2 regions of the Actinomadura sp. NEAU-AAG7 genome follow, and region 2 is predicted to be linked to the other one. Evidence: predicted binding sites of a transcription regulator. Region 2 holds the regulator's gene; the other holds the start of a gene.
What was found. Region 2 encodes HspR, which represses chaperone genes until heat shock. Its sites were predicted from a motif close to ANTTGAGTCNNNNNGACTCAANT; they were not measured.
Positions count from the first base shown of each region.

Region 1: lon (endopeptidase La) is a predicted target of HspR. The motif match lies at 2,810-2,832, and genes of this name have one in related genera.

Region 1 covers NZ_JAHFZY010000005.1:565,299-569,709, forward strand. Annotated here, with positions in the region: gene KLI87_RS25325 (helix-turn-helix domain-containing GNAT family N-acetyltransferase) at 1-509, shown strand, start outside; gene KLI87_RS25330 (serine protease) at 1,223-2,491, opposite strand; gene lon (endopeptidase La) at 2,870-4,411, shown strand, end outside.
Region 2 covers NZ_JAHFZY010000001.1:287,228-291,638, reverse strand. Annotated here, with positions in the region: gene clpB (ATP-dependent chaperone ClpB) at 1-1,210, opposite strand, end outside; gene KLI87_RS01290 (heat shock protein transcriptional repressor HspR) at 1,264-1,716, opposite strand; gene dnaJ (molecular chaperone DnaJ) at 1,750-2,916, opposite strand; gene grpE (nucleotide exchange factor GrpE) at 3,093-3,749, opposite strand; gene dnaK (molecular chaperone DnaK) at 3,743-4,411, opposite strand, start outside.

The sequences.
Region 1 (4,411 bases), on a different contig from region 2:
GCATCCTCGGCGAGGACCCGCGCCCGGACGGCCTCGTCCTGCGCGAGCCGCGTCCCGGCGACCTCGGCTGGGTGGTGCAGCGCAACGGCGCCCTCTACGCCGAGGAGTGCGGCTGGGACCGCACCTACGAGGCGCTGGTCGCCGGTGTCGTCGCCGCCTACGTCGAGGACCACGACCCGAGCGCGGAGCGGGCCTGGATCGCCGAGAGCGGGGGCGTTCCGGTGGGGTGCGTGTTCTGCGTCCGCCGCGACGACGAGGTGGCGCAGCTCCGGCTCCTGCACGTCGAACCGGAGGCCCGGGGGAGCGGGGTCGGCGCCGCCCTCGTGGAGGCGTGCACGCGCTTCGCGGCCGAGGCCGGGTACTCCGAGATCATGCTGTGGACGACGGCGCTCCAGCGTCCCGCGCAGCGCCTGTACGCCAGGGCGGGGTTCGTCCTGGAGGACGAGGAGCCCCCGTCGCGGCGGTTCGGCGGCACGATCCACGGCCAGACCTGGCGCAAGAGGCTCTGAACCCGCCGCAAAAAGGACTCGGGGGAAAGGACTCGGGGGAAAGGACTCGGGCCCGCGAAGGCGCGTGCCTTCGCGGGCCCGAGGTCCCGCAGCGATCCCTAACTGCGTGGTCGGCGGCCGGGACGGGGGTCGGACGGAAGTTCCAGCCGCCGGTGTCTCACCGGCCTTGGCGCCGGTGCGGGTAGGTGCTGCGCCTCACCTCCCTCCCTGAGCCGGGCCGGCCTGGAGCCGGGTCGGACGGGGGCGTGACGGGTCCCGTCCGGCGCGCGGACGCCGCGCGGGCGTCCGGTCGAGTGAGGGCCGGGCGGGCGGCGCCGCCGACGGGCGCCGCCGGCCCGGCCATGGGGACCCCGGTGCCGCGGGGGCGGGCGGCGCCGGGACCCGGAGCGGCGGGATGGTGGTCCGGGCGGTGCGGCCGAGAACCCGAGGTGTGCCGTGGTCCGCCGCGGTGGGACGGACGGCGAACGCCCTCGGACGCACCGGCGGGGACCGGTCCGCGGTGAGCACGCGCGGTGATCCTCACTCCGCCCCTCCTTCGCCTGTGGCGGCCTTCGGGACCTGGCGCTTTGCCGGCCGAAGAGCCTGTCGTTCACTGTGTGTCACGATCTCGTTGCGTTAAGTACCCCCGGGTCATGCGCGCGTAAACCGGACGGGGCGCAAAGATTCAAGATCCGCGGCGGACTTTGCCGACCCATTGCCGTCCGCCTCGCGATTCACGACGTGCGGGCGGTGCCCGGGGCCGGCGGGCGGTTGTCGATGAGGCCGGAGATCTCCGCGTTGACGCGCGAGATCCGCGTCCCCCAGTTGGGGCAGCCGCCGAGGTGGTGCAGCGCGATGACCTTGTGCGAGGAGGCGGCCAGCACCGGCGAGCCGGAGTTGCCGCCGGAGGTGTCGCACCGGTAGCCGGTGTTCACCCCGGACTGGACGGTGTCGATCTTGCAGTAGCCGCCGCCGTCGCGGTCCTCGTAGAGCGAGAGGCGCTTGGGCAGGACGTCGCCGTGGCCGGCGATGTAGATGCGCTCCTGGGCGACGGGCTCCCGCGCGTCCAGGTAGAGGGTGCCGAACTTCTGGATCGAGGCGAAGTCGTTCACCGAGAACAGCGCGTAGTCCAGGTCGCGCAGCGGGCTCAGCTTGATCAGCTCCGCCCCGCTCACCTTGGTGCCGGGCCGGGGGTCGTTGCCGCCGCAGGTGGCGCACTGGTAGTCGAACTGGAACTCGCTGGCCCGCAGGTCGGCGGCGCTCTCCATGCAGTGCTGGTTGGTCAGCATGCGGTTGGTGTTGCCGACCCGCCAGGCCGTGCAGTATCCGGCGCCCTTGAGGAGTTGGCGGGCCACCGCGCCCGCGCGGGCGTACTCGGTGGGGTGGCTGGTCTGGTAGCAGCTCACGTCGCGCCGCGCGTCCGGCCCGCACACGCTGAACGTGCCGGGATTCGCCGCGGCCCACTCACCCTGGTCGAAGCCCCTGTAGTAGCTGTCGATACGGGCGCCGAACCCCTGGCGGGTCAGGGCGGCGGCGTTTTGGCGGGGCGCCGCGTGCAGGGTGACCACGGCGGTGTCGCCGTCCACGGACATCGCGGCGAAGCCGGGCCTGCCGTGGACGGTGTGGGCCGAGTCGCCGGGGATCCGCCGGACGGTCGGGTCGCCGTGGTAGGTGTGGACCTCGCGTCCGGCCGGGTCGGCGACGGTCACCCGGTCGCCGGGCACGAGCCGCAACGACGCGAAGTGCACCTTGACGTAGGTCGAGCCGGGTTCGCGGATGACGATCCGCCGGGCGCGCCCGGCGGCGGCGTACCGCAGCTCGGCATCGCTGGCCTTCTCCTCGCCGGCGACGCTCACCCGAGCCGCGGCGGCGGCGGGGGCGGGCGCCGCCGCGGCGACGTCGGGCGACCGTGCCCCGGCCGCCTGTGCGGCGGGGCCCGGCAGAGCGGACGCGGCGGCCGCCAGGGCGGCCGCGATGATCAGGACGCGTGGCCGCAGGGACACGGCGCACCTCCAGGGGGGAGCGGGGGGCACGGCACCGGAACCGTGGCGGCGGTTCAGCCGGTGCCGGATCTCTGGGAGCGCTGGACGGGCGTCCGGCGGCCGGTCGCCGCGTGCCCGGAAGGAGGCCGTGGGGTGTCGCGCCGGAGACCGGGTGTCACGTCCAGCGAGGACGAGATTGTGACATCCAGCCCGATACCGCCATCACTCGCACCTTGGCATAGCCCCCGCCCTATGAGCCGCACGGGCCACACCGCCCCCGGGCGCGGTTCTGATCGCTGAGAGCGAACGTTGTTGAGGAAACAAACTCGTGCTCCGTTTTCTTGAGTGTGTATGACTCAACTTGCTGTTGGGTCCTCAGACACGGACTTGGAGCTGAGCATGAGCGAGACCCTGACGCTGCCGGTGCTGCCCCTGGACGACGGGGCCGTTCTGCCGGGCATGGTGGTGCCCCTCGACCTGTCGGAGAGCGGTGAGGTGCGGGCGGCGATCGAGGCGGCGCGCGCCGTGGCCCGGGCCAAGGGGCCGGGGATCCGGTCGGCGGGCAAGCCGCAGGTGCTGCTGGTGCCCCGGCTCAACGGGCAGTACGCCGGCGTGGGCACGCTGGGCGTGATCGAGCAGGAGGGGCGGCTGCCCGGCGGCGAGCCGGGCGCGGTCGTCCGGGGCGTCTCGCGGGTGCGGATCGGGACCGGGACCACCGGGCCCGGCGCCGCGCTGTGGGTCGAGGGCACCGTGATCGAGACGCCGCCCGCCACCGGGCGCGCGGAGGAGCTGGCCAAGGAGTACAAGGGCCTGGTCAGCGCGATCCTGCAGAAGCGCGGCGCCTGGCAGGTCGTGGACGTGGTGCAGCAGATCGACGACCCCTCCACGCTGGCCGACAACGCCGGGTACGCGCCCTACCTGTCGGACGAGCAGAAGATCGAGGTGCTGGAGACGCCCGACGTGGTCGAGCGGCTGACGCTGGTCATCGGCTGGGCGCGCGACCACCTCGCGGAGCTGGACGTGGCGGAGACGATCCGCAAGGACGTCCAGGAGGGCATGGAGAAGACGCAGCGGGAGTTCCTGCTGCGGCAGCAGCAGGAGGCCATCCGCAAGGAGCTGGCCGAGCTGAACGGCGACCCCGCCGACGAGGAGGACGACTACCGGGCCCGGATCGAGGCCGCCGACCTGCCCGAGAAGGTGCGCGAGGCCGCGCTGAAGGAGGTCGACAAGCTGGAGCGCTCGTCGGACGCCTCCCCGGAGGGCGGCTGGATCCGCACGTGGCTCGACACCGTCCTCGACATCCCGTGGAACGAGCGGACCGAGGACGCCTACGACATCGCGGGCGCCCGGGAGATCCTGGACGCCGACCACGCGGGCCTCGACGACGTCAAGGAGCGCATCGTCGAGTACCTGGCCGTCCGCAAGCGGCGGGCCGACCGGGGGCTCGGCGTCGTCGGGGGCCGCCGGAGCGGCGCGGTGCTCGCGCTGACCGGTCCGCCCGGGGTGGGCAAGACCTCGCTGGGCGAGTCGGTCGCGCGGGCCATGGGGCGGAGGTTCGTCCGGGTCGCGCTGGGCGGCGTCCGCGACGAGGCGGAGATCCGCGGACACCGGCGCACCTACGTCGGGGCCCTGCCTGGACGCATCGTCCGGGCCATCCGCGAGGCGGGCTCGATGAACCCGGTCGTCCTGCTGGACGAGGTCGACAAGGTCGGCGCGGACTACCGGGGCGACCCGACGGCGGCGCTGCTGGAGGTCCTGGACCCCGAGCAGAACCACACGTTCCGCGACCACTACCTGGAGGTCGAGCTCGACCTCAGCGACGTGCTGTTCCTCGCCACCGCGAACGTGGTCGAGGCGATCCCCGGGCCGCTGCTGGACCGCATGGAGCTGGTCCAGCTCGACGGCTACACCGAGGACGAGAAGGTCACGATCGCCCGCGAC
Region 2 (4,411 bases):
CCATGCGGAGCCGGGAGGCGGCCTCGTCCACCAGGTCGATGGCCTTGTCGGGCAGGAACCGGGAGGTGATGTAGCGGTCCGACAGCGTCGCCGCCGCCACCAGCGCCGAGTCGTTGATCTGCACCTTGTGGTGCGCCTCGTAGCGGCCCTTCAGCCCGCGCAGGATCGCGACCGTGTCCTGCACCGACGGCTCCCCGACCAGCACCTGCTGGAAGCGGCGCTCCAGGGCCGGGTCCTTCTCGATGCGCTCGCGGTACTCGTCCAGCGTGGTCGCGCCGATCATGCGCAGCTCGCCGCGGGCCAGCATCGGCTTCAGCATGTTGCCCGCGTCCATCGCGCCCTCGGCGGCGCCCGCGCCGACGACCGTGTGCAGCTCGTCGATGAACGTGACGACCTGCCCGCCGCTCTCCTTGATCTCGTTCAGGACGGCCTTCAGCCGCTCCTCGAACTCGCCGCGGAACTTCGCGCCCGCCACCATCGCGGCGAGGTCCAGCGAGACCAGCCGCTTGCCGCGCAGCGACTCGGGGACGTCGCCCGCGACGATCCGCTGCGCGAGGCCCTCGACGACGGCGGTCTTGCCGACGCCCGGCTCGCCGATCAGCACCGGGTTGTTCTTCGTGCGGCGGGAGAGCACCTGGACGACGCGGCGGATCTCGGCGTCCCGCCCGACGACGGGGTCGAGCCGTCCGTCGCGGGCGGCGGCGGTGAGGTCGACGCCGTACTTCTCCAGCGACTGGTAGGTGCCCTCGGGGTTCTCGCTGGTGACGCGGGCGTGCCCGCGGACCTTCTCGAACGCGTCCAGCAGCGCCTCGGGCGTCGCGCCGACCTCCTTGAGCAGCCCGGCGGCCGGACCGCCGTCGGCGGCGAGGCCGACGAGCAGGTGCTCGGTCGAGACGTACTCGTCCTCAAGCTGCCGGGCGCGGTTGCCCGCGGTGTTGATCGCCCGCTGGAGCTGGCCGGACAGCCGGGGCGTCGCGACCGTCGAGCCCGCCGCCCGCGGCTTGGCCGCGAGCTGCTCCTCGGCCTGCCGCCGGACGGCCTGCCAGTCGGCCCCGGCCGCCTCCAGCAGCGGCACCGCCGTGCCCTCGGGCAGCCCGATCAACGCCACCAGCAGGTGCTGCGGCTCCACCTCGGGATGTCCCTCGGCCGCCGCCCTGCGGACCGCGACCGACACCGCCTCCTGACTCTTCTGCGTGAGCTTGATGTCCACGATTCCCCTCTCGATCTGGGGGGACGACCCCCCAGACCCCCCGGCAACTGCTTTTAGTCGCGGTTGCGCTCGTGCCACACGACGACGCTGGTGTGCCTGATCGGCACCAGGTCGGAGCCCGGCGTCCCGCCCGCGTCCCCGCGCCGCCGCTGCTGCGCGAGGCGCGCGGCGACGGAGCGGGTCGATTCCAGTTCGTTCGCGAGGTCCTCCAGCGCGGCGTGGGCCTTCGCGAGTTCCTCGCGGAGCCGGACGTTGTCGCGCTGGAGTTCCAGGATGTGCTTGATGCCCGAGAGGTTGATGCCCTCCTCCTGGGAGAGCCGCTGGATCTCGCGGAGCATCACGATGTCGCGCATCGAGTAGCGGCGCCCGCGCCCGGCGGTCCGGCCGGGGGACACCAGGCCCAGCCGGTCGTAGGTCCGCAGCGTCTGCGGGTGCAGCCCGGAGAGCTGCGCCGCCACCGAGATCACATAGACCGGGGTGCTGTCGCCGAAGGGATCGGTGTTCATGGTCGCGCCTCCGCCCGCCGATCGTTCACCGGGTCACTCCGTTCTGGCCTGCTGGAGCAGGTCGGCGCGCAGGTCGTCGCCCGCGCCCGACTCGCGGAGGCGGGTGAGCGCCTCGCGGGTCTGGTCGTCGAGTTTCTGCGGCACCTGCACGTCCACGGTGACCAGCAGGTCGCCCTTGGTGCCGTCGCGGCGGGACGCGCCGCGCCCCTTCACCCGGAACGTGCGGCCGTTCGGCGTGCCCTCGGGCAGCCGCAGCGTCACCGGCTGCCCCTGGAACGTCGGCACCCGGATCTCCGCGCCGAGCGCCGCCTCCGGGAACGTCACCGGGACGGTCAGCGTCAGGTTGTCGCCGCTGCGGCCGAACACCTGGTGCGGTCGCACCTTGATGTTGACGTACAGGTCGCCGTTCGGGCCGCCGTTCTCGCCCGGCGCGCCCTTGCCCTTGAGGCGGATCTTCTGGCCGTCCGCGACGCCCGCCGGGATCCGCGCCTGGATCGTGCGGGTGCCGGTCGCGCGGCCGCTGCCGTGGCAGATCGGGCAGGGGTCGTCGACGACGAGACCGCGCCCGTGGCACTGCTTGCACGGCTCCTGGAACCCGAAGTTGCCGAGGTTGCGCGTCTCCTGCCCGGTGCCCTCGCAGTTGGGGCACACCCGCGGGACGGTGCCGGCCTTCGCGCCGGTGCCCCGGCAGCCGTCGCACGGCGCCTCGCTGGTCAGCTTGATCGGGACGGTCACGCCGTTCATCGCGCGGCCGAACGACAGCGTCACGTCGGTCTCGACGTTCGCGCCGCGCCTGGCCCGCCGCGTCCCGGTCGTGCGGGTGCCGCCGCCGCCCCGGTTGAACAGCCCGCCGAACAGGTCGCCGATGCGCTCCCCGGCGCCGCCCGGCTGCGTGCCCCCCTGCTGCCCGAAGAGGTCTCCCAGGTCGAAGGGGAAGCCGCCGCCCTGCTGGCCCCGGAACCCGCCCGGCATGGAGCGCACCGAGTCGTACTCCTTGCGGCGCTTCTCGTCGGAGAGGACGTCGTAGGCCTCCGAGACCTCCTTGAAACGGTCCTCGGCGTCGGTGTCGCCCTTGTTGGCGTCCGGGTGGTACTTGCGGGCCAGCTTCCGGTACGACTTCTTGATCTCCTCCTGCGAGGCCGTCTTCGCGACACCGAGGACCTTGTAGTAGTCCTTCTCCAGGTAGTCCTTGGTGCTCACGGCGCCCCGCTCTCTGCTATCGCCACTTGCCACATGTCTTCTGCACGCCCCGGGGGCCCGCCCCGGGCGGCACCGCTCGGTGCCGCCCGGGGCGCAGGCCCGCGAGCCGTTCCAGGGTCACCTCTGGAACGTGCCGGAGTCACCCCCGGATCCCTCCCGGGCCGAAGCCGGAGGGGTCACTCGTCGTCGTCGGTCTTCTCGTCGCCGTTCGGCGTGGCGTCGGACGCGGCGTCCGGTTCGGCGTTCGGGTCGGGCTCGGCCACCGCGACGCGCGCCGGACGCAGGATCCGCTCGCCGATGCGGTAGCCGGGCTGGAGGACGTCCGCCACGCTCGTCTCCGTCACCTCCGCCGAGTACGCGTGCATGAGCGCCTCGTGGACGGTCGGGTCGAACGGCTCGCCCTTCGCGCCGTAGCGCTCCAGGCCGAGCTTGCCCGTCACCGCCTCCAGACGGTCGCCGACGGACTTGAACCCGCCGGTCAGCTCGTCGTGGTCACGGGCGCGGCCGATGTCGTCCAGCACCGGGAGCAACTCCTGGAGCACCTGCCCGAGGGCCTGCTCCCGCACCGCGACCCGGTCGCGCTCGACGCGCTTGCGGTAGTTGTCGTACTCCGCCTTCAGCCGCTGGAGATCGGCGAGCCGCTCCGCGAGCTGGGTCTTCAGCGAGGAGTCCGCGTCGCCCTCGGCACCGGCGGCCGGCGCGGCGGGCGCGGCGGGCTGCTCGCCCGTCCCGCCGGACTCGCGGACCTTGCCCGTCTCGGGATCGATGCGCCGCTTGTCGCGGATCACCGGGCCCTCCCGCTCCTCGCCCTCGTTGGGGGAGGTCGTCACGATGCGTCACCCTTCGGCTTCTCGTCGTCCACGATCTCGGCGTCGACGACCTCGTCGTCCTGGTCGGCCTGGCCCTGGGCGCCCGCCGTGGGGCCGGGGTCGTCCGCGCCCGCCTGCGCGCCCTCGGGGTTCTGCGCGTACATCGCCGCGCCCATCTTCTGGCTGACCTGGGCGAGCTTCTCCGCGCTGGTCTTGATGAGGTCGACGTCGGTGCCCTCCAGGGCCTTCTTGACCTCGGCGACCGCGTCGCCCACCTCGGTCTTCAGCTCGGCCGGGACCTTCTCGTCGTTCTCCCGCAGGAACTTCTCGGTGGAGTAGGCGAGGGTGTCGGCCTGGTTGCGGACCTCGGCCTCCTCCTTGCGCTTGCGGTCGTCCTCGGCGTACTGCTCGGCGTCGCGCATCATCTTCTCGATGTCGTCCTTGGGCAGCGCGCTGCCGCCGGTGATGACCATCGACTGCTCGCGGCCGGTGCCCTGGTCCTTCGCGCTGACGTTGACGATGCCGTTGGCGTCGATGTCGAAGGTCACCTCGATCTGCGGGACGCCGCGCGGCGCCGGCGGCAGACCGGTGAGCTGGAACGTGCCGAGCTTCTTGTTGTAGGCGGCGATCTCGCGCTCGCCCTGGAAGACCTGGATCTCGACCGAGGGCTGGTTGTCGTCGGCGGT